Regions from separate parts of the Sphingomonas sp. OTU376 genome, predicted to be linked through region 3. Evidence: predicted binding sites of a transcription regulator. Region 3 holds the regulator's gene; each other region holds the start of a gene.

Region 1 (7,857 bases), on a different contig from region 3:
AATGGGTACTCAAGCCCCAAGGGCCTGCCCGCCAGCGCCACATCCGCCACACCACCTTCCGCAAGGTCGGCGTGATCCACGACAATCACTACTACCCCGCCGTTCTCAAGAACGTCTCCGCCTCGGGCGCCCTGATCGAGGGCATTGTCGATGTGCCGGAGGGCACTCAGTTCGTCGTCGACCTTGGCGAGGGCCAGATGGTCGTTGCCATCGTCCGCCGCGCTCTGCAGCACCAGCAGGGCATCGAGTTCGAGCAGCCGCTGGTCGAGGACAGCAACGGCGCGCTCACTACCCGGCACCGGGTCTCGCCCAAGGTGCTTGGCGAGGCCGGACTGCAGCAGCAGGGCCACAATCTCGTCGCGAAGACGGAGGAGGGGCTGGCGCTGCCCGCCTTCCACACCACCACCGAGTGGAACGGGATCGAGGTCTAGCGCCGCCCGGTCGCTCAGGGCTGTTTCTGCAGCTTTTCCAGAACCTCCCTGCCATTGTCGTTGCCCGGATTGAGCTCGAGCGAGCGGCGATACTCCGCGATCGCGCCGGGCCTGTCGCCCGCCTCGGCCAGCGCTTCCGCCAGGCTGTCATGCGCGTTCCAGCTGTCGGGATAGGCCGACACGTTCCAGGCGAAGATGCCTCGCGCCGCCGCCGGACGCTTGTCGCGCAGCAGGCGATAGCCCCAGGCGTTCACGAAATCCTCGTTGAGGTGCAGTTCTGGGAAGCGGGCCTTTATCGACGCGATCGTGCCGGGCACATCGGCATAGTCGCTCTTCTCGAGCGCCGCCTCGAGCGCCACCAGCCCCTTGGGCTCGCCGAAAAGCGCGGCATGGATCGCATCGGCAAGCCCCTGCGCCGTGCTCTGCGCGCCGGAGCTGTTGGCGAGCACGACCACGCCGTAGCGCTGGGCGGGATAGAAGTCGCAATAGCTGGAGAAGCCGAGCGTCCCACCCGAATGGCGCAGATAGGTCTGGCTGTCCGCCGTCTTGCCGATCACCCAGTGGAAGCCGATCTGCCCGGCGCCCGGCGTGCCGAACAGGGGCTGGTGGGTGAGGGCGATGGCGGGATCGGTCGCGGCGATCTGGGCCGTGAGATAGCGCGCCATGTCCACCGCCGAATAATGGAGCCCACCCGCCGCACGGATCACCGGCATCGCCAGCGTCGGCCGTTCGCTGCCGTCCGTGGCATAGCCGATGGCGAACAGCGCGGGCGGCACCGAGGCCCCGCCGGCGCGCATGCCCAGCGGCTTCTCGACGAAGCGGGCGAGCAGCGCGTCATAGGGGGCGCCATAGATCCGCTCGACGACCACGCCCTGGAGCTGCGAGGCGACATTGCTGTGGCGCGGCAGGTGCCCGGGCATATCGACCAGCTGCGCGCCCTTGAGATCGACGAGGAACTGCGGCTGGTCATAGCCGTCGAGCAGCTTCGCCACCGCAAAGGCCAGCTCGTTCGGCGGCAGCTTGCTGAAGCGGGCCATCCAGTCGGGCACATTGTCGGGCAGGGCGGAAGTGGTGGTGACCATGTCCGCGAGCCGCACCGGACGGCCGTCGCGCACCAGATTGTCATAGCCCGCCGGGAGGTATTTGCGGACATCGTCGTCGAGCCGGGCCCGGCCTTCGCGGATCGCATGGGCCAGGATCAGTGAGGTGAAGGTCTTCGAGATCGAGCCGATCTCATAGACCATATGCTCGCTGGCCGGCGTGCTGGTGGCGCGATTGGCGATGCCGGCGTTGTGAAAGCGCGTGCGCCCGTCCCGGATCACCGCGACGGACACGCTGGGCGCCTTGCCGCTCTTCACGAACTCATCGACCAGCGCCTGCACCGGGTCGGCAGAGGTTGCGGCACGGGCGAAGCCGGGCAGGAGCGCGGCGCCGGCGGTAGCGGGCATCAGCGCGAGGAGCTGGCGGCGGTTGAGGCGGGGTCGGTAGGCGTTGTGCTGCATGGTTTGATCCCTTTCGCCTACGAGGCTACATTTGTAGCGCAGCCTGCGTCAAGGGTGTAATGGTTATGCAATACACGCGGTGATTTGCGGAGCCGGGGAATCTGCCTCCTTGCGGGGAAGCACGATTCATCACCCTGAGGGAAATCCCTTCCTCAAGGTCTGGAGAAACTACCCCACCGTCACAAAACTATCCATGACCCGCTTCCGCCCGGCCTGTTCGAAGTCGATCTCCAGCTTGTTGCCTTCGATCTCGGCAATCACGCCGTAGCCGAACTTCTGGTGGAACACGCGCATGCCCAGCGACAGGTCGTCGCGCGCCTTGGCACCGAAGCTCACGGCGGACGCCCGGCTTTCCACCACGCGGGCGGGTTCGCGGTTGAAGGTGCGGGAGGTGAAGCTGCCGCCGGGGTTTTTCATGTCCACGCCCGCGGCGCGCTGCCAGCCCGGGCCTCTTCCCGTTCCGCGAGACACATCCGCGAAGGGGTCGCTGCGTTCGCTCCAGTTCGCCTGCCACAGGCTCGCACCGCCGGTCATCGTGCTTTCGCTGTCGATATGCGCCTCGGGCAGCTCGGCGACGAAGCGGCTGGGGATCGACGAGTTCCACTGCCCGTAGATGCGGCGATTGGCGGCGTGGAGGATGAAGGCCTTTCGCCGCGCGCGGGTGATCGCGACATAGGCGAGGCGGCGTTCCTCCTCCAGCGACGCGTTGCCGCCCTCGTCGAGCGCGCGCTGCGAGGGGAAGATGCCTTCCTCCCAGCCGACCAGGAACACCGTGTCGAACTCCAGGCCCTTGGCGGCGTGGATCGTCATGATCGTCACCTTGGGCTCGTCGGCATTGGTCTCGTTGTCCATGACAAGCGAGACGTGCTCGAGGAAGGCGCCGAGTGTCTCATACTCCTCCATCGCGCGGACGAGCTCGTTGAGGTTCTCCAGGCGCCCGGCGGCCTCGGCGGTGCGATCGGCCTGCCACATCGCGGTATAGCCGCTCTCGTCGAGGACGATGCGGGCAAGATCCGGGTGCTGGAGGTCGTTGCCCATGGAGCGCCAGCGCGCCATGTCGCCGACCAGGTTGCCGAGCGCGCGGCGGGCCTGGGGCGTCAGTTCGTCGGTATCGAGGATGCGCGCCGCCGCCACGGTGAGCGGCACCTGCGCCGCGCGGGCATATTGGTGGACCTTCGCCAGCGCCTTGTCGCCCAGGCCGCGCTTGGGCGTGTTGACGATACGCTCGAAGGCGAGGTCGTCCGCCGGCTGGGCGATGACGCGGAGATAGGCGACGGCGTCGCGGATCTCCATGCGCTCGTAGAAGCGCTGGCCGCCCAGGATGCGGTGGGGCAGGCCGATCGCGATGAACCGGTCTTCGAACTCGCGGGTCTGGTGCTGGGCACGGACGAGGATCGCCATGTCGTCGAATGACTTGCCGCCGCGATTGAGGCCTTCCATCTCCTCGCCGACGCGGCGGGCCTCCTCGGGCCCGTCCCATACGCCGAGCACCTTGACCTTCTCGCCCTCGTCCTTGTCGGTCCAGAGCGTCTTGCCGAGGCGGCCGCTGTTGTTGGCGATCACGCCACTGGCCGCCGCGAGGATGTGCGGCGTCGAGCGGTAATTCTGCTCGAGCTTGATCACCTTGGCGCCGGGGAAATCCTTCTCGAACTTGAGGATGTTCTCCACCAGCGCGCCGCGCCACGAATAGATCGACTGGTCGTCGTCGCCGACGCAGCAGATGTTCTTGCGCTCCTGGGCGAGCAGTCGCAGCCAGAGATACTGGACGGCGTTGGTGTCCTGATATTCGTCGACCAGGATGTAGCGGAAGCGCTGCTGATAGCTCTCCAGCACGTCGCGATGGGTCTTGAGGATCACCAGCATGTGGAGCAGCAGGTCGCCGAAGTCGCAGGCGTTGAGCGCCTTCAGCCGCTCCTGATAGAGAAAGTAGAGCGCGGCGCCGCGGCCATTGGCATAGCGCTCGGACTCGCCGGCGCCGATCTCGGCGGGGGTCAGGCCCTTGTTCTTCCATTCATCGATCAGCCCGGCGAGCTGGCGGGCGGGCCAGCGCTTCTCGTCGAGATCGGCGGCGAGGATCAGCTGCTTGATCAGGCGGAGCTGGTCGTCGGTATCGAGGATGGTGAAGTTGCTCTGCAGCCCGACCAGCTCGGCATGGCGGCGCAGCATCTTGGCGCCGATCGCATGGAAGGTGCCGAGCCAGGGCATGCCCTCGACCGCAGCGCCGACGAGGCGGCCGACGCGCTCCTTCATCTCGCGTGCCGCCTTGTTGGTGAAGGTGACCGCCAGGATCTCGGACGGGAAGGCGCGCCGCGTCCAGAGCAGATGGGCGAGGCGGGCGGTGAGCGCCGCGGTCTTGCCCGTGCCGGCGCCGGCGAGGACGAGCACCGGCCCTTCGGAAGTGAGCACCGCCTCGCGCTGGGGCGGGTTCAGGCCGCTCAGATAGGGGGCGTTATTGTCGGTCTCTACGGGCAGGGTCATGGCGAACAACTAGGGAACGCTTTGGGCGGCCGCAAGCTCCGCGCGCAGGAGCAGTTATGCACAGGCATCGGAAATACAATCGCAACAATGCACTAGCGTCTGCAACAAACCCGCAATAATACCTAATTGCCGTCAACCATCGGTTGGCGGCCAAATCCCGCAGCTGGGGAGCTGGGATAATGATGATTCGGGGGGCGAGTCTGATTGCGGCGGCGGGGGCGGTTTTCGCCTGTGCGCCGGCATGTGCTCAGGCGATTGCGGCGGCGCAGACCGCCTATCTGGTGCTGCGGCCGGAAATCCGGGTGAAGAACGAGGAGCATGTCTCCGGCCTGTGGCTGCGGACCAGCGCGACCGTGCGCGAGCCGAGCGAAGCCTGGCGGGCGGACGAGACCAAGGCCTCTTATGGCTTTTCCGTGCAGAAGGAAGTGCTGGGGCACACCTGGCTGGGGCTGAGCGCCGTGGCGCAGGCCCCGCGCTTCGATGCGGATCGCGGCATGGTACGCGATGCCCGCCATTACGCCGGGGCGCGGCTGAGCTTCGAGGCGTCGGACAAGGTCGAGCTGGGCTTCGCCTGGCTGCGGCGGCTGCGCGGACGCGGCTTCATGAGCGCGCCGGGGGGCAATCGCGGGATCAAGCCGGGGCCCAAGGCCTATATGCAGCTGCGCTTCTGAAATCGATGGACACGCCGCGCTGATGGCGGCGGATGGAGACGGTTGCGCGATCCCGCCCAACCGTCTCGCCAGGAGCGGATCTAGACGTAGATCTCGCGGAGCGCGATCGCGTCGGCCCGTGCGAAAGCACTGGGCGGAATCGGCGGCGGAGGCGGCGGATTGTCGGTGCCGCCTTCCTCGGGATTGCCGACCTCGTCGCAATTGTCCTCGGGGTTCGGCGGCGGCGCGTCCGGAGTCAGCTCAGGCAGGCAGTTCGGATTGGTCTGCGCCATGGCTTGCGAAGAAGGAAGCATCGCGGAGCCCATCAGGGCAAGCGTTGCACAGGCGGCGAGCAATGAAAGTTCCTTCATTCTTGTCTCCTTGCCAACATCAGGCACTCCGGTTGTCCGACGCCCCGCAGGTTTTGGCAAAGTGAGTTGAGGCCCATTCGGTGCTAATCCGCCCTGGCCCGAACAGGACCCGTAATCGCGTGCCGGAATGACGCAAACTGGCCGATCCATGGGCCTGTCATGCGTTTGTCATAAGGCTGTCACACCCTCCGGCCAGAGGCGCGCATATCATGGCATCACTCGCTCTGGACCAAGCCGCACCGGTTGACCAACCGCAGCCCGGCCCCCGATTCGACTACAAGACGCATCCCCTCGCCAAATTGCTGTTCGCGGCGATCATGGTGGGCGGGCTGGCCTTTGCCGGCTGGAGCGTTTTGACCGACACCAAGGGGGTAGGGGAGGAGCTGGCCACCGGCGTGTTCCTCTTCCTCGGCCTGGCGCTGCTGATCGCGCTCGGCTTCGAGTTCGTGAACGGCTTCCACGACACCGCCAACGCCGTCGCGACGGTGATCTACACCAATTCGATGCCCGCCCATTTCGCCGTCGTCTGGTCGGGCTTCTGGAACTTCCTCGGCGTGATGCTGTCGTCGGGCGCCGTCGCCTATTCGATCATCACGCTGCTGCCGGTCGAACTGATCCTCAACGTGGGATCCTCGGGCGGCTTCGCGATGATCTTCGCACTGCTGCTCGCGGCGGTGCTGTGGAACCTCGGCACTTGGTATATCGGCCTGCCCAACTCGTCGTCGCACACGCTGATCGGCTCGGTGCTCGGCGTCGGCTTCGCCAACCAGCTCATCAACGCGGGCTCGCGCGGCGGCACCGCCGGCGTCGACTGGAGCCAGGCGACCAAGATCCTCACCGGCCTGTGGATGGCGCCACTGATCGGCTTCTTCGCCGCGATCGCGCTGCTGCTGGTGATGCGGGTCTTCCTGCGCAACCAGAAGCTCTACACCTCACCGATGCCGAACACCGCGCCGCCGATCGGCATCCGCAGCGCGTTGATCTTCACCTGCACCGCGGTCTCGTTCAGCCATGGCTCGAACGACGGCCAGAAGGGCATGGGCCTGATCATGCTGATCCTGATCGGCTGCGCGCCCACCGCCTATGCGCTCAACCGCACCCAGTCGGCGAGCGCCACGCCCGCCTATGTGCAGACCGCCAACATCGCCGAGGCCGTGTTCGACGCGCGCAGCAACGGCCTGCCCGACCTGGCGCCGGCCCAGGCCCGCACCGTGCTCACCAGCGCGCTCCAGCAGCGCAAGGCCGAGACCCCCGAGGTTTTCGCTGCGCTCGAGAGCCTGTCCAGGGATCTAACCGGCCGCGTCCAGGGCTATGGCGCGCTGAGCAAGGTTCCGGCGGAAGCCACCGGCAATGTCCGCAACGACATGTATCTGGTGCTCGACACCACCAAGCTCGCGACCAAGAAGCCCGAGGGCTACAAGGCGGAGGAGCTCAAGGCGCTGGGCGACTATCAGAAGAAGCTGGAAGCCGGCACGCGCTTCATCCCTCTCTGGGTGAAGATCGTCGTCGCGCTCGCGCTTGGCCTCGGCACGATGATCGGCTGGAAGCGGATCGTCGTCACCGTCGGCGAGAAGATCGGCAAGCAGCACATGACCTATGCGATGGGAGCCTCGGCCGAGCTGGTCGCAGCCGGCACGATCCTGGCGGCCGATCGCTTCGGCCTGCCGGTATCGACCACGCACATCCTGTCCTCGGGCGTCGCCGGCGCATCGGTGGCGAGCGGCGCGGGCCTGCAGGGCCGCACGGTGCGCAACCTGGCGCTCGCCTGGCTGCTCACCCTGCCGGCGGCGATGGCGCTTTCGGGCTGCCTCTACTGGGCGATGCTCAACGGCGTGAAGGTGCTGGGGCTCTAAGCCTCAGCGCCGCGCGAACTTCTGCACGCGCTGGCCGGCGATATCGACGACATAGATATTGCCGGCCCGGTCCGCGGCGATGTCATGGGCGATCCAGAACTGGCCGTCCTGGTTGCCCATCCGCCCGAAATGCTCGACCTGACGGCCATCGAGCGCCGCGATCGTCACGCCGTCGTGATCGGGCACCTTGTCCGGGTTCGATCCCCCGTCGAGGATCGCGATCCGGTTGCCGGGAAGCAGCGCCAGGCCGAAGGGGCGGCCGATCACGGGTGACTTCCATTCGGTGAGGAAGTGCCCCATGCCGTCGAAGACCTGGACGCGGTCGTTCACCCGGTCGGCGACATAGACACGGCCCGATCCATCCACCGCCAGCGCATGCGGGATATTGAACTGGCCCGTCCCGGTACCGCGCGAGCCCCATTGGAAGAGCAGCTTCCCATCAGCAGCGAACCGCGCGACGCGCGAATTGCCATAGCCGTCCGCGACATAGAAGCTCCCGTCCGCCATCGGCGCGACATCGGTGGGACGATCGAAATGCGTCGCATCGGCACCCGGCACACCCCGCTCGCCAA
Region 2 (7,857 bases), on a different contig from region 3:
CGCTCATCGCGATGATGCTCGAGGATTTCCTCGACGCGCTTGATCGCGTCGTCGCGGGTACGGCGGACAGCGTCGCCTCCGGGCTGGCGCTGGTCGAGGCCGGCGGAATCGACGCCGCGATCATGGACGTGAACCTGCGCGGCGGCGAGACCAGCTGGCCGATCGCCGACGCGCTCGCCGCGCGCGGCATCCCCTTCGTGCTCGCCACCGGCGGGGCAGGGGACATGATCCGCGAGGACTATCGCAACCGTCCGGTGCTCTCCAAGCCGTTCACCATGGACAGCGTCGAGAAGGTCCTCGACAGCCTCGTCGCGGCGGACTGAGCTTCCTCCCCTGATCCCCGGCGAAGGCCGGGGCCCAGTCTCGGCGCAGCAGGTGAGCCGGGTAAACCTCGCGAACGACATCGCAACTGGACCCCGGCCTTCGCCGGGGCACCGCAGAGATTGCGGGCATCCGGCAAATCCGCTCCTGCAAGGGGTATGTTGCTCCTTCCCGCGCCTTCGCCTGAGATCCCGGCGTCCGCCGGAATGACGACATGGGGGAAGCGCTGTTCCCATCCAGCTCCCCGGCGAAAGCCGGGGCCCAGGGTTTCTCTGCTGGCGCGCTCGGGGCCCTAGACTGATAAGAGCGGACTGATAGCAAGCGTGCCAGTTCCTAGCGTTATTTAATGCTCAGGGCGTACCCGCTGCCAGTGGTTTTCTTTTGGCGGGTTGCGACGTGATGACACCATCCACGACCTCGAAAAACCCCGACGCACTAACGAGCCCTTCGCAATAGACAGCACGGAGTTGACCAACAGGCATGTTCTCTGCGCCGGGGAGGCGCCCCTGCAAGCGCGACAGCAGCTTTTCGCGGGGTAATTCCGCATAGGCGTACATGAAAAACTCGAACAGATCTTGAGGCGTTTTCGTCTCGGTCGGGGGACGCACGATCGTTCCAAAATATGCATCAGGATGCGCTTGATAGTCGGCAAGCTGCGCATCGCTGACCGGCTCCTTGAGCAAATAGGATTTGCCCTCCGCACAACTGACGCCGACTACTACGGCCTTTTCGGCTTCCAGCATGGTGGCGGCGGTGACCGTGCCAACCATATCCCCGCCGTCTGGTCCGGCGCCTTCAAAATTGTACGTTTCCCCAATCTGGATTGGTGGCCTTTCCCCTTTCAATCCAACCGACGGGAGAGAGCCATCGAAGGTGGTGGGCCAAGTCAGGATTTTAGATAGCCCCTCGGCAACCTTCAGCGCATCCGCATGCTTCTGTTCCTGTAAGTACCTTTCTGACAATCTATAGTGGCCCGGACGGTTGAAATCTGGAATGCCGAGGCCTATCGGCCACGCGACCAGTTGGGCCAAGCCCTCCAGATCCTTGTGGAAGCTCAGGTTGGTGACGAACAGATAGGCCTTCTCACCCTCTGGCAACTCGTCTTTTTCGTATTTGCCAAGCCGTTTGTTTACGGCCTCGATAAAGGCTGGGCGATTGTCGTCGCTGACGTCCGCGGGCATTTCCGTATTCAGATCGATAAAAATCATCCGTTCGCAGTTAGCGGGTTTTGCCAGCGCGGCGTTGAGCTGCTTGACGAAGCTGGAAAGCGGTTTGGGCGAGATCGTGCCGTCGGCGGTCGTTCGGCCTAGTTCGCCAGCCACGGCGCGCATTTTTGCTTCGACCCAATATTTCTTTCCTGTCACGGGTGAGGTCGCGTTAAATTCACAATGCCTTTGGTTGGGGTCAGTTTCATCCTCGAGCGCTAGTGTGAACCCTGCCAGTAGGAAGGCGCTCGCAACCTGAATTTCATAGTAAGCGCCCTGGAAATTGCCGGGATTTTTGAGGCGCTGGATAAGTCGGGCCTGCAACTCTGCGTTATGATCAAGTAGATAGAGCCCATACGCGACTGAAAAATAGCAGGCGACTACGCCTGTAACTGGCATTTGGGTAGGTTGACCGGGCTGGGTGATGTGCTCCCTCTGCAACCGGCATAGCCCGTCATACCACTGCATCAGCGGGTGCCGTTCGGCGAGTGGCTTGGTGATTTCCGCGTTGCCCCAATCGGAACCGATCTTTGACTTTAGATAGTCGCCCAGAAAGTCGATGAAAGTCTTCCAAGCCTTTGAGTAATGAAGCTCGTTGCCAACTGCGACGAACTGGTAATCCTGCCAGTGAGCAGAAATTACTGGCTTACCAAAGCCTTGCTGATTCTGCCGAATGCGTTCCTGCGCCGCCATGTTCTGCCGCAATCGGGAGATGTCGGGCATATGCGGGAAATGGCGTACACCCGAAGCCCCGTGGCAATGCTTGAATTTCTTATCGCTGCCGCAGGGGCAGCGGATATTACGGCCGACTTTCATGCGATTCCACCTTTCAGAAAAGGTGGTGCCGAACTGAAGAATTTCAATGTCATCAAAATATTCGAATATTTAATTTGATTGCTATAATTTCAAATTAAGTAATTATAACTAAAGCCATAATTTTTCACTCGCGGTTGTAATGAATGGCGGTTTTTAGGATGGAGGTTACTCGTGCGAGATGGCAGATATTGCAACGCATACCTGTCGCGCCGAGTTACCGTCGGAATAGTTGCTAGCCACCCGAGGCCCTAATCCACCACCCGCACCACATCCCCAACCCGGATCACCCCCGGCCGCGCAGGCCCAGCATAGATCCCGTAGCAAGCCCCGAATTCCCGGGCGACCGTCCGCAGCACCCGCGGTTCCTTCGCGCCGGTCACCGGATCGATCGTCACGATCACGCAGCGCTGGATCGGGTCGGCGCATTGCACCACCGCGCCGGTATCGCCGTCGCCGAACGCCAGCCGCTTGCCTTGCCAATCGCCGGGCAGGGCATCGCTCTCCACGATCACGTTGATCCGGAAGCGGTCGATCGCGAGCGTTTCACCATGCGCCGCCTCCAGCGCGGCGTGGCCGGCGCTGGTCTGGATCGATACCGGCATCGAATCATAGACGCCGCGCGCCACCTGGATCAGCGAGGCCGGCTCGCCCGCCGCTTCCTCCAGCCGCGCCATCAGCAGCGGATCGCGCAGCCCCAGCGTCGCGCCGTCGGGCGTGTCCACCGTCACCGCGCTGGTCTTGGGCTTGCCTGGCTCCTCGAACCGCGCCCGGTGCAGCACCATCGCCGGCACCTCGCGCGCGGTCAGCCAGGGGAAGCGCGTGCCGTTGGCGGCGCGGACGAACGCATATTGCCGGTCGCCCTCGATCCCCTGCCAGTCGAGTTCGGCCGCGGCCAGCCGCTCGCCGGCCATCGACTTGACCGGATAGCGATTGAGCGCGCTGACATGGCCGACGATGCGGGTCATTGCGCCGGGCTAACGACTGTCCGCTTCCATCGCAATCGCCTCGCCGAAAAGCCGTTCCAGCTCGCGCGTGGCCGCCTTGCCCCAGAAATCGTCCGGCATCGCCTCGCACAGATTGACCAGGCCGCTTTCAAGGCTGCTGGCGCCCTCGCTGGCAGCCACCACCGCGCGGCTTTCCTCCAGCGCCATCCGGGCGAAGGGCGCGGGCTCGATCACGCCGGGCGCCGCCGCGAACAGGCCCAGCCAGTGGTCCTGATAGGAAACCGTCTGCCATTGCTGGAGGAAGAACCACAGGCCGAAGCGCAGCGCCTCGGGCGTCGCAAAGCGCGTGCGCCGCGCGATGATCGGAAACAGCTTTTCCGAGGCGATCTGGTCATGTTCCTGATCGAGCGCGGCGATCCATTCGCGCAGATACAGGAAGGCATTTTCGTCCAGCTCGGCCAGTGCCAGCGCGGCTTCGGCAAGCGCGCCGGGGGCAGTGTCCGAACTGCCCGAAGAGAGCCAGGAGGGGCTGCCCGCCGTCCTGCCATAGCTGGCCAGCAAGGCCCGCAAGGCCGGCAGCAGCGCCGCCTGCTCGTCGGCGGGCAGGTCGCGCACCGCCTGGAACAGCGCCTTCTCGCCGATCGACTTGCCACCCGTCTTGAAGCGGAAGGCAAGCACCCCGGCAAAGGACAGCGCCTCCGGTCCCTGCGTCTCGATCCGCTGGCGCATTTCGTCCAGCGCGGCCGTGATGGCGGGGCCGCTCAGGTCGGCCAGCGCCACCTGCTGGCTCGATCGGCCGCGCAAGATGGGCTTGGCTGTCTCGCGCGCAACGTCCGCCGACAGCGATGGCAGCTTGTCCCGATTGCGCCAGTCCGTCACCGGCTCGAGCGGTCCGATCTCGCCGTCGATCGTCACATGGCGCTGCACATCGACGAAGAATACCGTGAACCCCTTGCTGTCCGCGTCCCATGCCAGGCCGTGCAGATGGTGCAGCAGGTGCAGCAACAGCTTGTCTTCTATCGGCTCCTCGCTGCCTTCGCGCAGCGGAAGCAGGGGCTCGCCGCTGCTGGCCAGCGCATCCAGCACTTCGCCAAAGCTGGGCAGTCCCTTGAACTCGGCGAGCGACATGTAGCGGATGACGATGGTGCGTTTCGCTCCCTCGGGATCGAGCGGGACCAGGTCCAGCGCGATCCCGAAGCGCCGCTCGCCATCGCTCAGGTCCGGGTGGCGCGCCTTGTCCGCGGGGGCGCTGCGCAGGAAACGCGCAAGCAGGCCGGTGCGCCCGCTGGCGCGGGGCAGGGTGTCGAGATGGTTGCGCAGCGCCCAGCGCCCGTCGGGGCTCAGCCAGCGCAGGCGGGTTTCGGGCTGGCTCCCATGCGGCGGGTGCGGGAGATGGGTCATTCGCACTTCGCCGGTCGCGGGATCGAGGATCGCTATCCGGTCCTCGTGCAGGCCCTGTTCCACGCACGCGATGGTACCGTCTTCGCGGGCCTCGAACTCGCTGATCCGGAAGCCGTCGATACGATGTTGCTGATCGATCTCCCCGTCGATCGCTCGCTCGTAAAGGGTGTCGAAGCGCCAGTCCTTGTCATGCTGGGCGAAGAAGAACGCGCGGCGCGCCGGCGAATAGCACCAGCGATTCGAGGAAAGCCGCTTTCTGCGAATCTCGAAGACGCGCCGCCGTTCCACCAGGTCGAACAGGGCGACCGGATCCACTTCGGGCGCGGCGCGGCAGCCGATCACGAGCAGGTAGCGCGCATCCAACCGGATGATTTCGCGTGCCTCGACATCCTCGAATGCCAGGAAATGCCAGGGGTCGGCGCCGGGCTCGCCCGCTTCGACAAGCGTGAGCGATTTCCTGCCGAACAGCGTTCCGGTCGCCACGCGCATTGCATTCCCCCCTGTATTCGGGCCCAGCCTATTGAAGCGAAGGGGGCAGGGAAAGCCCGGCGCGGCCCCGTTGCCGGGCAGGTGGAACGATTATGGAACAAAAATTTCGTTCCGCTCTTGTTCTTGCGGAACAAAGGCGATACACGGCGTTCCAACACAGGTTGATGCAGCGTGCTAAACCTTCTAGCGACGGGGACTTCCAATGGCAGCTTCGCTCAAGGTGATTGACGGCAACATGGCGATTTCTTCGGACAAGCAGAAGGCGCTCGACGCCGCAATGGCGCAGATCGACCGCGCCTTCGGCAAGGGCTCGGCAATGAAGCTCGGCTCCAAGGAGGCGATGCAGGTCGAGGCGATCTCGACCGGCTCGCTCGGGCTCGACATCGCACTCGGCGTCGGCGGCCTGCCGCGCGGCCGCGTGATCGAAGTCTATGGTCCGGAAAGCTCGGGCAAGACCACGCTGGCGCTCCATGTGATCGCCGAGGCGCAGAAGACCGGCGGCGTCGCCGCGTTCGTCGACGCGGAGCATGCGCTCGATCCGGTCTATGCCAAGAAGCTCGGGGTGAATATCGACGAGCTGATCGTCTCGCAGCCGGATACCGGCGAGCAGGCGCTCGAGATCGTCGACACGCTGGTCCGCTCGAACGCGATCGACGTGCTGGTGGTCGATTCGGTCGCCGCGCTGGTGCCGCGCGCCGAGATCGAGGGCGAGATGGGCGACAGCCATGTCGGTCTCCAGGCCCGCCTGATGTCGCAGTCGCTGCGCAAGCTCACCGGCTCGATCAGCCGCTCGCGCTGCATGGTGATCTTCATCAACCAGCTGCGCATGAAGATCGGCGTGATGTACGGCAATCCGGAGACGACGACCGGCGGCAATGCGCTCAAGTTCTACGCCTCGGTCCGCCTCGACATCCGCCGCACCGGCCAGATCAAGGACCGCGAGGACATCATCGGCAACACCACCCGCGTCAAGGTGGTGAAGAACAAGGTCGCCCCGCCGTTCAAGCAGGTCGAGTTCGACATCATGTATGGCGAGGGCATCTCGAAGATCGGCGAGATCCTCGATCTCGGCGTCAAGGCCGGGCTGGTCGAGAAGTCGGGCGCCTGGTTCTCGTACGACAGCGTCCGGATCGGCCAGGGCCGCGAGAATTCGAAGAACTTCCTGCGCGACAATCCCGAGCTGCGCGAGCGTCTCGAAAAGGCGATCCGCGCGCGCACCGAGAAGGTTGCCGAGGGACTTATGGCGGGTCCCGACGCCGAGGACGGCGACGACGATCTATAATGGAATATCAGGCCGCGCCCGCGTGCGACGCGTGTGGCAGCGGTCACGGGCTCAGCCCCATCGGAAGACCCGGCGCGTTGCCCCGCGCCGGGTCTTTCCCGTTTGTGGAGGAGGGCGGTTCGAATCCCTCGCCTTGCGCGACCGGCGGCGAATTTTTGGAATTTGCACCGCTGCGGGGGGCGCTAAGATGCAGGGATGAAGGCAGTTCTCGATCCCGATTGCGTGCTGGCCAATGGCCTCACCGCGATCCGAACCCAGTACCAGGTACCGCGCGCCTTTCCCCAGCCGGTACTCGAAGCCGCGGAAGCCGCTGCCCGGCGGATACCAGACGAGCATGTCGACCGAACCGACATCCCCTTCGTCACCCTGGATCCCGCCAGCGCCACCGACCTCGACCAGGCACTGGCGATCGAGACCAGCGGCAATGACCTGCTGCTGCGCTACGCCATCGCCGACGTGGCCTGGTTCGTCACGGACGGCGATCCGGTCGACGCCGAGGCCTGGCGCCGGGGCACGACGCTCTACTTGCCCGACGGCAAGGCCAGCCTCTATCCGCCGGTGCTGAGCGAAGGCGCGGCCAGCCTCCTCCCCGATGGCCCCCGTCCCGCCGTGATCTTCACCGTCCGCGTCGCTCCCGATGGTGCGGTGAAGCTCGAGGAAGCAGAGCGCGCGCTGGTCCGCAGCCGCGCCAAGCTCGCCTATGAAACAGTGGCTGACAGCGAGCTACCACCCCAGTTCGCCGAACTGGCACGCCGTATCGCGCTGGCCGAAGCCGCACGCGGTGCGTCGCGGGTCGATCCGCCGGAGCAGGAAGTCGCCCGCCGCTCTAATGGCGGCTATGCGCTGGCCTTCCGCGCGCGGCATCCGTCCGAGGACCAGAATGCTGCCTTGTCCCTCGCGGCGAACCTCGCGATCGCGGAGGTGCTGCAGGCCCATCACACGGGCCTGTTCCGGGTAATGGCCGAGCCCGATGCCGCGGCGGTCGCCAGGCTGCGCAACAGCGCCCGGGCGTTCGGCATCGCATGGCCCGAGGCTCTGCCGCTCGAGCGCTTCCGCGACGGTCTGGATGCGGCCGATCCGCATCAGGCGGCGCTGATGCTTGCGATCCGCCGGGCAGGGCAGGGCGCGAGCTATGCGCCATGGAGCGCCGAAGCGGCGCCGTGGCATGCCGCGGTCGCCGCGCCCTATGTTCATGCCACCGCGCCGCTTCGCCGGCTCGCCGATCGCTATGTGATCCGTGCCACGCTCGCGGTGATGAACGGCCAGCCGGTGCCCGGGGCCGTCAGCGACGCCTTTGCACGTCTGCCCAAGGTGATGGGCCGGGCCGATGCCCTGGGCGGCCAGATCGACCGCGCGGTGATCGACCTTGCCGAAGCCGTGATCCTTGATGGCCGCGAAG
Region 3 (7,857 bases):
GATGCCAGGGGCAAGCTCTCCGATCCGGTGTTCTTCGTCGTCGGCGACCAGCTGTCGTCGCTGCCCGGCTGGCAGGAAGGCGCGATCGCCGCGGCGCTCAACGCGCTCACCCGCATGGCGCGGCCCGACCTCGAGATCCCGCGCCTCGAGAAGCTGCCCGACACCAGGCTGCTGGTCGAAGGCATCTAGCCGCAACCAATCCGATCATCCGGGAAAAGGGGAACAGCGATGGCATTCAGCAAGAAGACGCTCATGGCCCTCAAGGGCGGCGGCCGCGTCATCCGGGCCGCACAGGAGGGCGAAGCCCTTCTCGGCCCGCTCGGCCTGCTGCCGGGCGTGTGGAAGAACGAAGGCGGGCTGGAGGGCCATGGCTGGAACATGATCGCCCTGCCGTTCGAATCCGAACCCGGCTCGATCCTCGATTATCGCCTGCTGATGAACCAGTATAACGAGACGCTCGTCTTCGACCTTGTCGACAAGGGCGTCCCCAATCGCGGGCTGAACGCCCTAGGGAAGCAGGCCGACCAGTCGCTGATGGCGCTCGATTATGAGCAGGTCACCGACCAGATCGCGACGGCGGACTTTCCCCACAGCAATGTCCTCGGGCCGACCAGCCCGCCCGGCAATACCATCCACCACGAGCCCGGCCTGTGGCTCAACATGCTCGACCAGTTCACCGACGGCTTCGACATCGCCCGGCTGTCGACCGTGCCCCACGGCGACGCGGTCCTGGCACTCGGGCGGAGCGTTCCGCCGATCGATGGCCCGCCGGTCATTCCCGATGTCAGCGGACTGCCGCTCAAGGTGAAGCAGGACCTCGATAGCCGCTATCTCGCACCCTACAGGCACTTCCACGACAACCCGTTCATGGGCCTGTTCGATCCGGTCCACCCCGCCGCGCTGCTCCAGGCCGCCAATCAGGGCGTCGACATCGTCCGCACCACCGTCCTCGACGTCGATACCGAGGCGGAGACCGGCGGGATCCACAACATCCCCTTCGTGGTCAAGCATGCCAACGCATCGTCGATGCGATCGACCTTCTGGATCCAGGAACTCGCCGAGAAGGATGCCCGGGGCAAGCCGAAGCTGCGCCTGCAATATCTCCAGATCGTGATGATCGATTTCGATCCGCGGACGGCGGGCCTGCCCGGCCGCATCGTGTGGCCGCATATCTCGATCAACACGATGCAGAAGGTCGAGGACACGCCCGAGGAGAAGGTGGAACTGCTGACGGCGTGAGAGGCGCGCGGGCCGGCCAAGCGATGCTGCCCGGCCCGCGAGGCGATCCGGTGTCGGGGGTCGAGCCCGGGGGTCGGACTGCTGCCTCTGCGAACTCCGCCTGCCCATCAGGGCGGCGAATCTAGGCTGATCGCGGGGTAGGTTAAACCCTCGTGCGCTAGGGGTTGTTCGCTACTCGTCGGCCAGCAGACGGCTTCACATTTGTCCGCCGAACATATTGCAATCCATAGCCATCCTGCTTGACCTCGACCGGAAAGAGACGACTAAGATCGATGTGTTCGGCAGGTCCCGGTCCGGGCGGCGACTTCACACCGAACACGCCCCGCGCCGTATATTGATGCACGATGCAGCGGTTGCCGCCATCGGCCGAAAGACACAATCGGTGCGCTCCCTTGCAGCCCGCGCTGGTCCGCTGATTGCACGTCGTCCAATCGACCTCACCGCCGTCATCACGATAATTCGCGAGCCACACCGGCAACCCATGATAGGTAGCGAAATCGTCGATCCGGCCATTTATCAAATAATCTGTGAACACGCTTGGACTGGTGTAGAGTACAATAATCGCGTCGGGAAAGGCCGCGCGAAATTCCTGGATCCAACCCGCAACTTTGGACGCGTAGAGGCGAGAATAGCGCAGGCGGGTCGTGGTCTCGCGATTGATCTCATCACCACGCACTGGGAGCGGCGCATAGGAACCAAGCCCATGCGCCGCACGCCACCTCATCGCCGACTTGCCAGAGGTATCGAGCTTGTCCTCGACATCAAGGAAGACCACGCGTCCGGAGATTCCCCCAAAAGAGCCCTGAAGCGCGCCATTCGTGGCCGAGCGATAAAGGACTATCATGTCGCGCGCTTCCGCCCGCCCCGTCTCCGCCATTGCGGCATAATCGGCGTTGCTCGGATCGGCCGCTTCAAAACGTTCCCGGTTAAATCGATAGGCGCTGTCCATTCCTAAGTAGAAATAGGGCCACACCGGGATACCTACACGTGCAAGGCCAGCGGCATGGCTGGCAAAAACGTGCGCTTGGTTCGGGGCATATTTGAGGATCGCGAATTGCGTTCCGCAGCGCTTCAACTCATCATAGTCCGCGTGGGCCTGATAGCGATAGAGATCCACGCCGTGGCTGACTTCTTGTGGCCCGGAAGAACTTGCGAGATCGAGAAATCCGTCGACGACGACTCCCCCGTCATTGCCCCACGGATCAGGAAGATCAAACTTGCCTGGTGCCATAGCGCGCGGATGCGAACAGGGCGCCGCCACCGCAATGCCGTAGCTGAACAAGAATGTCAGGCCAAGGATCAGGGCCTGCTGAATGCTGCGCATGCGCGAACCTCCCTAGCGATAGAGTTGGAGATGGGATCGCAGATCTGCCTCGCTGCCGAAGAAGCGATTGACGTCGAGCACGGCATCGTTGCGATAAAGCGCGAAGCCACCGTACGAAGAATATTGCTGGAAGATGCAGCGATCGGGCCGCGAATCCGGGCGACAAAGCCGATCCAGGTCTTTGCGCTCCATCGGATCATCAGGTGATGGCGCTCCCGCGCTGGCCAGATGGTAGCTGATCCAGACTGGCAGATCAGCGAGGCCACATGTGTTCTGGGCGAGGTCGTAGTCTCGCCAGAAATCAGCCGATACGAACAGGATAACGGCACTGGTTTTTGTTTTGGGCCGTGCGTGCACCCTGGCAATGAATTCGCATGCCATGCGTCCGATCACAGCGCCATATGCGCGTCGATCTTCCGCAGTCGCGCCAGGCAGAGGATCATAGCTGAGATCCAGCGCGATCGGCAGGAATGCCGGCACATCCGTTTCAGTCAACCGATCCGGCAGGGTTTGGAGGCGCAGCACCTGATCAAGATGATCAAGGAAGATATCTGCCTGCATCTGCGCAATTGCAGCCGCGTCGTTCATAATCGCCCGCATGAGACCATCCTTCGCATCCGCGGTGGCGGATGCCCAAGATTTCGCCCTTGCCGGAAGGAAACTCATGTTGTGATAGGGGCCGGTCAACAGCCCAGCATCGCGGGCTGCCGCCCAATGCAGGCGAAACAGCTGGCTTTCATTTGCTTCCTGCGTGCCAGCCGACAAGCGCACATAGGCGAAGCGCGCACCACAAACGCGCGCAGCGTTGAAGTTGGTCTCGTCCTGATACTTGGAAACATCAATGCCAGGCACCGATGGTCGTCCCCCGGGCAGATCGACGAAACCTTGGAGCCTCGGCCCGCTATTGCCCGGCATGCCAGATCGCGTGATACGTGCCGGAACCGCTTGCACGTTGATCGGCGCTACAGATCGCCGACAATCAAGCTCGGTGTCTTCATGCGTCGGAACCTGCTGTGACGCTACGGCCAACAGAGCGCTAGAAAGTAGTGCGAACATGGCCAAGCCCCCAGAGAGCCAAATGCACGCATACCAGAGAAAAATATCGGTATTGATACCGATGAAACTCCAATCAACTCTGCCTGCTCCAATTCCATCCCTCAAGTAAAACCCTTGGCAAAATTGAACCATTTCGGTTTCTTGTCATGCGGCCACGGCATATCTCCTATCACCTGAACCACTTCAACAACCCACCATCGCTAGAATATCGCCTCTCCAGATCTTTACGACCTAAGAAGCGCTCCCCACTTGGCTGACAATGTCAGGAGCACAACGAAATCAACTTCTCGGGATGATGACCGCGTAACTCCCGCACCACCTACTGGCGCACCCCCGCCCGCTTGCCCTAGGCAGGCGCCATGCCCGCCGCTCTCCTCCCCGTCGCCGAAGCCCAGCAGCGCCTGTTCGCGCGCGCCGCCCCGCTCGCCGAGGAGGCGGTGCCGATCGCCCTGGCCGCCGGACGCTGGGCCGCCCGCGATGTCCTTGCCCGCCGTACCCAGCCCGCTTCCGCCCTGTCGGCGATGGACGGCTATGCGATCCGCTTCGCCGATCTGCCCGGCCCCTGGCAGGTGATCGGCGAGAGCGCTGCCGGGCGCGGCTTTGCCGGCGCGGTCGCCCCGGGCCAGGCCGTGCGCATCTTCACCGGCGCCCCGCTGCCGCCCGGCGCCGATACCATCCTCGTCCAGGAGGAAGCCGCGCGGGAGGGCGATCATCTCGCACTGGCCGGCGAAGGCCCGCCGCGCCTTGGCGGCAATGTCCGCGCGCGCGGGCTCGATTTCAGCGAGGGCGATGTGTTGCTCCGCGCCGGATCCCGGATCACCTCCGCCGCCCTCGCGCTTGCCGCCCTGGCCGGCCACGCCACCCTCCCCATCCGCCGCAAGGTCCGGGTGGCGCTGCTCTCCACCGGCGACGAGCTGGTCCCGCCAGGCGCGCCGCTCGGGCCCGACCAGATCCCCGAGACCAACCGGCTGCTGCTCGCCGCGATGCTGGCCGATCTTCCGGTCGAGCTGATCGATCTCGGCATCCTGCCCGATCGCCTGGACGTGCTGGAGGCGGCGTTCCGCGCGCTCGACTGCGATCTGCTCGTCACGACGGGCGGGGCCTCGGTCGGCGATCATGACCTGGTCCGCCCGGCGCTGCTCGCGGCGGGGGCGGAGATCGATTTCTGGAAGATCGCGCTGCGCCCGGGCAAGCCGATGATGGCGGGCCGGCTGGGCAAGGCGATGCTGCTCGGCCTGCCTGGCAATCCGGTGTCGGTGTTCGCCACCGCGACCTTGTTCGTGCGGCCGCTGGTCGCGCATCTGGCGGGGGCCGCCGATCCCTTGCCGCGCAGCCGGTCGGTGCCGCTCGGTGAACCGCTGCCCGCCACGGGCGCGCGCGCTGACTATCTCCGCGCCGAGTTGGTCGAGGGCCGCGCCTTTGCCGCGACGATCCAGGACAGCTCGATGCTGCGCACGCTGGCGCGGGCGACGTGCCTGATCGTGCGTCCGGCCGGGGCGCCGGAGGCGAAAACGGGCGACTCGGCGGAAATCCTCGACATCGCTTGACAAGCGCGCGGAACATTGCATAAACGTTCGCAGTCTGTTCCACGCCAGGAGAAACCGGATGCTCACGCGCAAGCAGCACGAGCTCATCTGCTTCATTGCCGATCGGCTTGCCGAGACCGGCGTCTCGCCTTCGTTCGAGGAAATGAAGGAAGCGCTCGATCTCAAGTCGAAGTCGGGGGTGCATCGGTTGATCTCGGCGCTGGAGGAGCGCGAGTTCATTCGCCGCCTGCCGAACCGCGCCCGCGCGCTCGAAGTGCTCCGCATGCCCGAGCGCGGCGATGCGAAGCCGGCCGCTGCGGCCAGGTCCGCCGCCCCCGCGGTGGCCGTTTCGAATCCCTCCCCTGCGGCCCAGATACCAGTTCCCGCGAACGATGTGATCGAGATCCCGCTCCACGGCCGCATCGCCGCGGGTACGCCGATCGAGGCGCTGGAAGGCTCGTCGATGCTCCCGGTTCCCGCGGCCTTGCTGGGCGCGGGCGAGCATTATGCGCTTGAGGTGGCCGGCGATTCGATGGTCGAGGCCGGCATTCTCGACGGCGACTATGCGCTGATCCGCCGTACCGAGACGGCGCGCGACGGCGAGATCGTCGTGGCGCTGATCGACGATGCCGAGGCGACCTTGAAGTATTTCCGCAAGGAAGGCGCGATGATCCGGCTCGATCCGGCCAATCGCGACTATAACGCCCAGCGCTACCGTCCCGATCAGGTCCGCGTGCAGGGCCGGCTGGCCGGCCTGCTGCGAAAGTACTGAGGCTCAGGCCAGGAACTCGTTCCAGGCGACCTTGCCGTCGCCACTGCGGTCGAGCTCCTGGAACGGCGCCACATCGGGCTGCCGGCCCAGGAAGTGGAACAGGTTCCAGGCGGCGGCATATTCGGCGGGCGAAAGCGTGCCGTCATGATCGGCATCGAGCAGGTCGAAGCCGGCGCGGAACATCCTGAGCCGGTGCGCCGCGAATTCGGCGAAGCTGACCCTGCCGTCCCGATTGGCATCGGCCTTGGCCAGGGTGAAGTCGGACGCGGAAATGGCAAAGGGCCGCAACCCGCGAATATCGGGCATCGAGGCCCGGCGCAGCGGCAGCGCCATCACCCGATGCTCCCCGCACCGGATTCGCGGCTCGGCGCGCTTCGGACCGAATTCGTCGGGGGTGAGCACTCCGTCATGATTGCGATCGAACGCGGCATAGCTCGGCCGGAAATCCGGTGCGGCAGTCACCGCGACAGGCATGGCCAGCCCGATCGCCCCGATCATCCCTACGGCGGCCAAAGGGCGACACCAGCGGCGCAACCGGCTTGGCGCAGGCGCGTCGCCGGCGAGATGCGCATCGACATAGCCGCGCACCACATCGCTCGCCGTCCGCCCTTCGGCCCGGCATTGCTCCATGAAGGCGCGCTTCACCGCATGGGGCAGCCGCACTTCGATCGTGTCGCTTTTCTTCGGGTTCCGGATCATGCTGCGAGGAGAGCCCGAAGCCCCTGTCAGCGCCAGCGATTTCGTGTCCGGACAGGTGCAAGTCCCTGCTCCGGCACATAGACCGGCTGCACTTTCGGCGGGTCGCGCCAGGGATGCCGCCCTCCGCCACGCACCATCGCCACCCGACCGCTGGCAAAGGCGATAGCCAGCCCGCCGGTCCTGGCCAGCTGCGGCCGATCGAGCTTGAGCCAGCGCGGCGCGCAGCCCGCCGGCAGGCGCCGGTCGCTGATCACCACATCGACCTTGCGACATAGCGTAGTGAATTCGGCCCAGGGCAAGGCATAGCCGCTCCGCGTCGCCGCAACCCGCCACACCCGCGCCCCGGCACGATGCTCGATCAGGCACAAATCGAGGCTGCAAGCAGCCCCCGGCTGGTCGGACAAGGCAACCGGTTCGACATCGCTGCCGCCGGTTTCCGCGAGCATGTCGCGGGTATAGTCACCCGCCCGATCGCGCAGCAGCGCCATGCTGCCATCCGCCATGCGGATCGCGAGGTGCCGTCCGTCGCCGGTCACGATCAGATCCGGCGCCGGCGTGGCGAGCATCCAGCCCAACCCCATGACAAGCGGCACCGCCCCCGCCCAGCGCACGCCCGTCCGCCAAAGGGCCAGCCACAGCCCGCCCGCGACCATCAGCGCAAAGGCGCCGCCCGGCATGGTGGGGAACGCCGCGACCGCGCCCGGCGCGGCAGCCGTGGTCCGTGCTATCCAGAGCAGCAGCTGCAGCGCCTGATCGGTAAGCCACCAGGCCGGCCAGCCCAGCCCCGCCACATCGAGCAGCAGCGCCAGCGCTTCCAGGGGCATGATCACAAAGGTGGTGAGCGGGATCGCGACGATATTGGCGAGCGCGCCGTAAATCCCGGCCTGGTGGAAATGAAACAGCCCGATCGGCATCAGCGCGAGCTCCACCGCCACGCCGGTCAGCAGCAGCGAACCGATACCGCGCAGCAACGCCGCGCCCCGCCCCTCCTCGCGCTTGCCGAACCAGCGGTGCATGAATGGACTCTCGTGCAATGCGACGATCGCCGTCACCGCCGCAAAGCTCAGCTGGAAGCTCGCGCCCGCGAGCGCCTCGGGCCAGAGCAGCAGCACGATCACCGCACCCGCCGCAACCAGCCGCAGCGTGATCGCCTCACGCCCCAGGCTCAGCGCCAGCAGCACCAGCAGGGCGGCGACGCAGGAGCGGATCGTCGGCACTTCCGCGCCGGTGAGCAGCGTATA
Region 4 (7,857 bases), on a different contig from region 3:
CGCCTTGTGCTTGTCGGCATCCTTGGTCGCCGGATCGCCGGGGTCGCTGCCGATCATCGCGCCGAACAGGATCGCCGCGTCCTTGACCGTCCGCGCCATCGGCCCGGGCGTATCCTGGCTATGGCTGATCGGCACCACCCCGGTGCGGCTGATCAGGCCGAGCGTGGGCTTGAGGCCCACCAGCCCGTTCATCGCCGCAGGGCACACCACCGATCCGTCGGTCTCGGTGCCCACCGCCGCCGCCGCGAGGCTTGCCGCCACCGCCGCGCCCGAACCGCTCGACGAGCCGCAGGCCGAGCGATCGAGCGCATAGGGGTTCCTGACCAGCCCGCCGACCGCGCTCCACCCGCTCATCGAATGGTTCGAGCGGATGTTCGCCCATTCGCTGAGGTTGGTCTTGCCGAGGATCACCGCGCCTTTCGCCCGCAGCTTCGCCACCAGCGGCGCGTCGCGGCCGGTATCGTTGTTGGCAAGCGCCAGGCTGCCCGCGGTGGTGGGCATGTTCTGCGTCTCGATATTGTCCTTGATCAGCACCGGGATGCCGTCGAGCGGCCCCAGCGTCTTGCCCGCCTTGCGCCGGTCGTCGCTGGCGCGGCCGTCATAGCGCAGGTCCTTGGCCGGCGCGGTGACGATCACCGAGCGCAGCGTCGGCCCGTCGCGGTCCACCTTGCCGATCCGCTCGACATAGAGGTCGGCGAGCTTCCACGCCTCGACCTTGCCGGCGGCGAGCATCGCCTGCAGCTCGTCGATCGACTTCTCGACGACAAGGTTGGCCGGATTGTCGTCGGTGCTGACCACCACCGCGTCGGCGGGCAGCGGCGTCGGGGTAATCACCGGCGCGGCCCCGGGCGCCGGAGCGGGCGCTTCCTGTGCCCAAGCGGGCGATGCCCAGGCAAGTGCCACCGCCAAAGCCGTCAGTCCCGTGCGCATATGCCGTCCCCGAATCTCGTTTCGCGACCAGCCTTAGCGCCCCACTCCTCGCGCTGGAAGGGTAGCCGCTAGCGCCCAAGCTCCACCTTCGCCTCCACCGACATGCCCGGCCGCAGCCGGCCGGCCAGCGGCTGGTCCGGGTCGATCCGGATCCGCACCGCGATCCGCTGCGGGATCTTCACGAAATTGCCCGTGGCATTGTCGCTGCGGATCACCGCGAACTCCGACCCCGCCGCCGGCGCCAGCTGCTCGACCACCCCGGTCAGCCGCGCCCCGCCCAGCGCGTCCACCTTGAAGCTCGCCTTCGCGCCCGGCCGGATCTTCGCGGTCTGCGCTTCCTTGAAGTTCGCGGTCACCCAGAGCGTCTGCGGCACCAGCGCCATCAGCTGAGTGCCGGCGGTGACATATTGCCCCTGCCGTCCGCCGATCTCGCCCAGCTGCCCGGCCACCGGGGCGCGGATCACCGTATTGGCCAGGTCGATCTCGGCCAGGCGCAGCGCGGCCTTGGCGGCGTCGACCGAGGCGACCAGCCCGCTTTTGCTCACATCGACGCTGCGGATGTCCTGCGTCGCCACCGTCCGCGCCGCCTGGGCCTGCGCCACCGCCGACTGGGCGGTGCGCAGCGTGGCGAGCGCCGCATCGCGGTCCTTGCGCGTGACGAAGCCGTCCTTCGCCAGCGCGTCGATCCGGGCATAATCGGCCTGCGCCTTGGCGAGTTGCGCCTGGGCCGAGGCGACCGCTGCCTGCTGCGATCCCAGGGTCGCGGTCTTCGACGCCACCTGCTGCGGATTGTTGGCGAGCGCCGCATCGGCGCTGGCGACATTCGCCTTCGCCTGGTCGACCCGCTGGGCGTAGATCCGGTCGTCGATCGTCGCCAGCACGTCGCCGGCCTTCACCCGCGCGAAATCCTGTACCGGCACGCTGGTCAGATAGCCGCTCACCTGCGGGCTGATGATCGTCACCTGCCCGCGGACATAGGCATTCTCGGTCGACTGGCTGCGCCCGCCGAACGGCCATGCCTGCCACGCCATCAGCACCGCGGTCACGCCGATCAGGATCAGCGCCGCCGCGATCGCGATCGAGAGCCAGGAAAGCCTCGGCGGCTTCCAGCGCCGCGCGGCCGCCGCTGGCGCCGGTGGCGGATCGGCGCCTTCGCTGGTTGCCGGAGGGGCCGGTTCTTGCCCGTCTGCCATCAGGATGCTCCCGCCTGTTGTTCCGCTGCCCGGCGCAGATTCTCGCGCCGGATCCGGAATATGTGAAAACTCGCCCAGACGATCGTCGCCGCCGCGATCGCCGCGACCAGCAGGAAGGTGTCGTTGTACGCGAGCACATTGGCTTCGCGCGTCACTGTCTGGGTCAGGATCGCCGCGCTCTCGGCCTGGCGCAGTGCCGGGTCGATCAGCACCCGACCATAAGCGGCGGCATATTGCTGCAGCCGCTGCGCCACCAGCGGGTCACCATCCGCCAGCTGCGCGACGATCGCATTGTTATGGGCATGCTCGCGGATCACCTGGAAGGTGCCGAGCATCGCGCTGCCGAACAGCCCGCCCAGATTCTGGGTGATGCCGAACAGCGCCGAGAAGCTGACGAAATGGGTCGGCCCTTCCTTGAGCGCCCGGGTCAGCCCGATCAGCAGCGCCGGGCCGATGAACAGCGCGCTGGCGAAACCCATCAGCGCCTGGCTGAAATAGAAGTCGTGCGGCCGGGTCAGGCTGGTCGATCCCGAATCGATCAGCGCACCGACGCAGATCAGCGCCAGCGCCACCAGGATCGGCCCACCCAGGAAATTGGGATCGATGGTCAGCGCGCCGATCACGATGCCGGCCAACGTGGCGAGCAGCACCACCAGATAGAGCATCCGCATCTGGTCATTGCCCATGCCGAGCACGGTCAGCAGGCCCGATGCCCCGATCGACTGCTCCGAAAGCACCACCCGGGTCAGGATCGAGACGAGCGCGAAGCGCACGATGTCGCCACTGCCCAGCCAGCGGGTGTTGAGCAGCGGATTGCTGCGGTTATGCTCGATCACCACCGCGATCGGGATCAGCACGATCGCCCCGATCAGCGCCGGCGCTACCCAGGGCGCCTCGAACCACCAGACCGACCGGCCCAGCCCGAGCACCGCGCAGAGCAATGCGATGCCCACCGCGAAGATCGGGAAGGTCACGAAGTCGAGCGGCTCGAACGCCTTCATCCGCTCGACCGGGGGCAGCACCAGCAGCCGCACCCCGGCCAGGCAGAACAGCGCCAGCCCCAGCTCGAACAGATACATGGTCTGCCAGCGATCGGGCTCGAAGGCCTCGCTGGGGAACAGCCGGGCCAGCGGCACGGCGATCTGCGGCAGCGATACGGCGAGCACGATGCCCTTCAGCCGGTGCTCGGGCGTCCAGGCCTGCACCATGTAGAGCAGCCCCACCGTGCTGCATGCCGCCGCCGCGATCCCGCTGATCGCGCGCACCGCGACGGCGCTGGCGAAGCTGTGGACCAGCAGGTGCGAGGCGGTGGTCAGCGCGAAGGCGATCAGGAAGATCTGGGTGAACAGCCTTATGCCGAATTGCTGGCGGAACTTGATGAGCACCATGTTGGCGCAGACATTGGTCATCACATAGGCGGTCGGCAGCCACTGGATCTCGGCCGAATAGAGCCCCAGCGATCCCTGCAGCGTGGTCAGGTTGGCGGTGACGATCGCATTGCCCAGCGAGCCCGAAATCACCACCAGCACCGCTACCGAGAAATAGGCGATGCGCCGCGACAGCGGGTGCCAGGGGGTGGGCGGCGATCCGGGGATGGGCGAGCGTTCGTGCGGCGCCGGTTGCCAGGCGTCCCGATCCTCCGCTTCTGCCCCGTTCGTTGCCATCCCGATATAATTCCGCATGCGGCGGAACGATCCGCAAGCGCACCTTGGTATAGTCGCATGGCTGCGGCGCAATCAGCAATTGCCGCGCGGTGTAGTACGCCGTCGCTCATTGGGGTGAGCGGGCATCCGGGCACCCGGTTCCCCGGCGAAAGCCGGGGCCCAGGGTTTCTTTGCCATGCTGCGTGTGACCCCGGGCTTCGGCTTTCGCCGGGAACAATCGGACAGCCACCATCTGCGGTGCTTCCGAACGGTCAACCACAAGCCCTTGTGGTCGCCATGAGTCCTCCACGTTAAAAAAATTTACGTTCCGCGTTCGTTCCCTTGCCTTTCGGAAACCCTAGGAAAGTCCGCGCGTCGCGGCATTGCAGCAGTTGCGCAGCTGCTGTGAAGCGAGTCATTTTAGCGACGAAGCGTTGTGGATATTAACCATTTCGGCTCTTGTGCCCGGACTCGGTTTGGCACAATCTGTTGTGGTTGCACTGAGGGGCAAGCTCAAGCACTGGTGGACTCTCCGCCGCATACCCATATGCGGAAGGGGTCGACTCGTGCCTGGGACGAGGTGTGATGGACATGTTTTGTTCTTCGCGATCGACCGAGCCGGTGATAGTATCGGCGCCCCTTGAGTCGGGATTTGATGTCTCTCCAATGCGAGAGGCGCGTGAAGCTTTATCAGGGGTGTTGTCATGGAATTCAGGGACACGGAAAACAGCGTGAACGATACCGTCGCCGAAGCCCCCACCGCTGCCGTCAAGGCCGCCACGGATGCGGCAGCCAAGGCCGCTGCCGAGAAGGCCGCGCCCAAGCTGCGCAAGAAGACCGATTCCAAGACCGTCGCGCCGCGTGCGTATGATGTCGAGGTCGATCATTCGCGTGACGCGCTGCTCACCGAGTTCGGCAAGGAAACGCTGCGCGACCGCTATCTGCTGCCTGGCGAGAATTTCCAGGACCTGTTCGTGCGCGTCGCCTCGGCCTATGCCGACAATCAGGCGCACGCCCAGCGCATCTACGACTATATCTCGAAGCTGTGGTTCATGCCCGCCACTCCCGTTCTGTCGAACGGCGGCACCGGCCGCGGCCTGCCGATCTCCTGCTTCCTCAATTCGGTGCCGGACAGCCTGAACGGCATCGTCGACACCTGGAACGAGAATGTCTGGCTGGCCTCGCGCGGCGGCGGCATCGGCACCTATTGGGGTTCGGTGCGTGGCATCGGCGAGCCGGTCGGCCTCAACGGCAAGACCTCGGGCATCATCCCGTTCGTCCGCGTGATGGATTCGCTGACGCTGGCGATCTCGCAGGGCTCGCTGCGCCGCGGTTCGGCCGCCTGCTATCTCGACATCTCGCACCCGGAGATCGAGGAGTTCCTCGAGATCCGCAAGCCGTCGGGCGACTTCAACCGCAAGGCGCTGAACCTGCACCACGGCGTGCTGATCCCCGACGCGTTCATGGAAGCGGTGCGCAACGGCGAGGAGTGGGTGCTGCGTTCGCCCAAGGACCAGTCCGAGCGCGGCAAGGTCGATGCGCGCGCTCTGTTCCAGAAGCTGGTCGAGACCCGTCTCGCCACCGGCGAGCCGTACATCGTGTTCAGCGATCACGTGAACTCGAACATGCCCAAGCATCACCGTGATCTGGGCCTCAAGGTCTCGACCTCGAACCTCTGTTCGGAAATCACGCTGCCGACGGGCAAGGACCATCTGGGCAATGAGCGCACCGCCGTGTGCTGCCTCTCGTCGCTCAACATGGAAACCTGGGATCAGTGGAAGGACGACAAGAACCTGATCGAGGACGTGATGCGCTTCCTCGACAACGTCCTGCAGGATTATATCGACCGCGCCGAGCCCGGCATGGAGAAGGCCGCCTATTCGGCCAGCCGCGAGCGTAGCGTCGGCCTCGGCGTGATGGGCTTCCACTCCTTCCTCCAGGCACGCGGCATCCCGTTCGAAGGCGCCATGGCCAAGAGCTGGAACCTGCGGATGTTCAAGCACATCAAGGCGCAGGTCGATCAGGCCTCGATGGCGCTCGCCGTCGAGCGCGGCCCGTGCCCGGACGCGGCCGACATGGGCGTGATGGAGCGTTTCTCGTGCAAGATGGCGATCGCGCCGACCGCGTCGATCTCGATCATCTGCGGCGGCACCTCGGCCTGCATCGAGCCGATCCCGGCCAACATCTACACGCACAAGACGCTGTCGGGCTCCTTCTCGGTCAAGAACCCGTATCTGGAGAAGCTGCTCTCGGAGAAGAGCAAGAACTCGGATGCGGTGTGGAACTCGATCCTCGAGCAGGGCGGCTCGGTCCAGCACCTCGACTTTCTCACGCCGGAAGAGAAGGACGTCTACAAGACGAGCTTCGAGATCGATCAGCGCTGGCTGCTCGAACTCGCCGGCGACCGCACGCCCTATATCGACCAGGCGCAGTCGCTGAACCTGTTCATCCCGGCCGATGTCGAGAAGTGGGACCTGCTGATGCTCCACTTCCGCGCCTGGGAGCTCGGCATCAAGTCGCTCTATTATCTGCGTTCCAAGTCGGTGCAGCGCGCCGGCTTCGCGGGCGGCGTGGAAGCCGACAACACGATCGACAAGCCGCAGTTCAACCTGGGCGAGTCGACCGATTACGACGAATGCCTGGCGTGCCAGTGAGGCAATAATCCCTCTCCCTCTGGGAGAGGGAGGGAGCCGCGAAGCGGCGGAAGGGTGAGGGCGAGTGCGCCTCTATCAGGATCAACCGTCAGGCACGGTGCCGCAGCTTCGAGAGTTGCGGCGGGGTGCCACGGAAGCTGAGAAGAGGTTGCTTCGCGCGCTGCGCACTGCCTTTCCCGACAGGAAGTGGCGGTTTCAGGCCCCGGTCGGGCCATATCGCGTCGATTTCCTCTGCTTCGCCGAGCGTCTGGTGATCGAGGTGGATGGCGGCCAGCATGCGGAGGCCGTCGAATATGATGCGCGCCGCACGCGCTTTATCGAGTCCGAGGGTTATCGCGTGCTGCGGTTCTGGAACAACGATGTGCTGGAAAACGCCGACGGCGTGATCGCCCAAATTTCCCTCTCCCTTTGGGAGAGGGAAGGGGCCCGCTCGGCGAAGCCGAGTGGGAAGGGTGAGGGTCGCCAATCGCAAGCTGCATCGCGCTCACCCTCACCCCGCGCCGCTTCGCGGCTTGCCCCTCTCCCAAAGGGAGAGGGGTTTTGAGCTCAGGCTTCTTCCTCGAAGATCTCGACCGCCACATCGGCGTTCGCGCTCAGGCGGACCTGATCGCCTTCCACGCCGGCGACCAGGCCGAGCGAGATGTAGTGGTGGTGCCCGGCATGCGAGCCCTCGGCGCCCTCGATCTCGGCCCCGCTATCCTTCTTGGTGAGCTTGATGCGCTCGCCTTCGACATGGTCGACGGTACCGACATGGACGCCGTCGGCGCCGATCACTTCCATATGCTCCTTGATTGCACTCACGTCGGTCATCGCCATTCTCCTTGGGGGACGGTTTCGCACGCTCAACGCGCGCGGCGGGGAAACGATGCAGCCGCGCGTGCAGCCTGTCACTCACCCGTTCGGGGGATTGCATGAAGCCGTTCCGCACTCTGTCCGTCGCCGCCTTCCTGCTGCTCGCCGCCTGCGCGAAGCAGATACCCACGGCCGTCCAGCCCGAGGCGCCGGGCTTCCTGCTCGGCCTCTGGCACGGCTTCATCTTCCCGGTGGCGTGGTTCCTCTCGCTGATCGTGCCCGACGTCGCGGTCTATGCCGTGCCCAACAATGGCGGCTGGTATGATTTCGGCTATTTCCTCGGCATCTGCGTGTTCGGCGTCGGCGCCAATCGCGGCACCCGGGTGACCAGGGTCGTCTACCGCGACCGCACCGTCCGCCGCGGCGACACCACGGTGATCGACCACGAATGACCCGCAGCCTCGCCTTGATGGCCGGCATCGCCGGAGCCGCGGGCGCCGCCGGCCTCACCACGCTGGTGAGGCCCGCCACGGCGCGCGCCGCGCTCGGCCTGCCCGAGGCGGAGGCCACCACCTACGCCCTGCGCATCGCCGGCATGATGCTGCTCGCGCTCGGCCTGTTCCTCGGCGGTTTCGCCGCCGTCTT

What was found. Region 3 encodes LexA, which represses DNA repair genes until DNA is damaged. Its sites were predicted from a motif close to GTTCCNCNCTTGTTCT; they were not measured.
Region 1: AAHM44_RS09355 (ATP-dependent helicase) is a predicted target of LexA. The motif match lies at 4,414-4,429, and genes of this name have one in related genera.
Region 2: recA (recombinase RecA) is a predicted target of LexA. The motif match lies at 5,285-5,300, and genes of this name have one in related genera.
Region 4: AAHM44_RS05865 (ribonucleoside-diphosphate reductase subunit alpha) is a predicted target of LexA. The motif match lies at 4,217-4,232, and genes of this name have one in related genera.

What each region holds. Positions count from the first base shown of each region.
Region 1 is NZ_JASATQ010000016.1:64,707-72,563, reverse strand. Features, by position in the region: gene AAHM44_RS09365 (putative bifunctional diguanylate cyclase/phosphodiesterase) at 1-431, shown strand, start outside; gene AAHM44_RS09360 (serine hydrolase domain-containing protein) at 446-1,933, opposite strand; gene AAHM44_RS09355 (ATP-dependent helicase) at 2,102-4,411, opposite strand; gene AAHM44_RS09350 (hypothetical protein) at 4,591-5,082, shown strand; gene AAHM44_RS09345 (hypothetical protein) at 5,163-5,432, opposite strand; gene AAHM44_RS09340 (inorganic phosphate transporter) at 5,642-7,285, shown strand; gene AAHM44_RS09335 (peptidyl-alpha-hydroxyglycine alpha-amidating lyase family protein) at 7,289-7,857, opposite strand, start outside.
Region 2 is NZ_JASATQ010000040.1:25,618-33,474, forward strand. Features, by position in the region: gene AAHM44_RS16115 (response regulator) at 1-323, shown strand, start outside; gene AAHM44_RS16120 (hypothetical protein) at 672-2,249, opposite strand; gene AAHM44_RS16130 (MOSC domain-containing protein) at 2,591-3,307, opposite strand; gene AAHM44_RS16135 (hypothetical protein) at 3,317-5,176, opposite strand; gene recA (recombinase RecA) at 5,379-6,458, shown strand; gene AAHM44_RS16145 (RNB domain-containing ribonuclease) at 6,654-7,857, shown strand, end outside.
Region 3 is NZ_JASATQ010000022.1:18,237-26,093, reverse strand. Features, by position in the region: gene AAHM44_RS11370 (flavin monoamine oxidase family protein) at 1-189, shown strand, start outside; gene AAHM44_RS11365 (heme-binding protein) at 229-1,239, shown strand; gene AAHM44_RS11360 (hypothetical protein) at 1,397-2,563, opposite strand; gene AAHM44_RS11355 (glycoside hydrolase family 25 protein) at 2,576-3,619, opposite strand; gene AAHM44_RS11350 (molybdopterin molybdotransferase MoeA) at 3,979-5,166, shown strand; gene lexA (transcriptional repressor LexA) at 5,225-5,917, shown strand; gene AAHM44_RS11340 (EF-hand domain-containing protein) at 5,921-6,616, opposite strand; gene AAHM44_RS11335 (ComEC/Rec2 family competence protein) at 6,643-7,857, opposite strand, start outside.
Region 4 is NZ_JASATQ010000009.1:3,377-11,233, reverse strand. Features, by position in the region: gene AAHM44_RS05880 (amidase) at 1-930, opposite strand, end outside; gene AAHM44_RS05875 (HlyD family secretion protein) at 999-2,123, opposite strand; gene AAHM44_RS05870 (MFS transporter) at 2,123-3,787, opposite strand; gene AAHM44_RS05865 (ribonucleoside-diphosphate reductase subunit alpha) at 4,471-6,420, shown strand; gene AAHM44_RS05860 (endonuclease domain-containing protein) at 6,485-6,964, shown strand; gene AAHM44_RS05855 (DUF2171 domain-containing protein) at 6,967-7,230, opposite strand; gene AAHM44_RS05850 (hypothetical protein) at 7,332-7,664, shown strand; gene AAHM44_RS05845 (hypothetical protein) at 7,661-7,857, shown strand, end outside.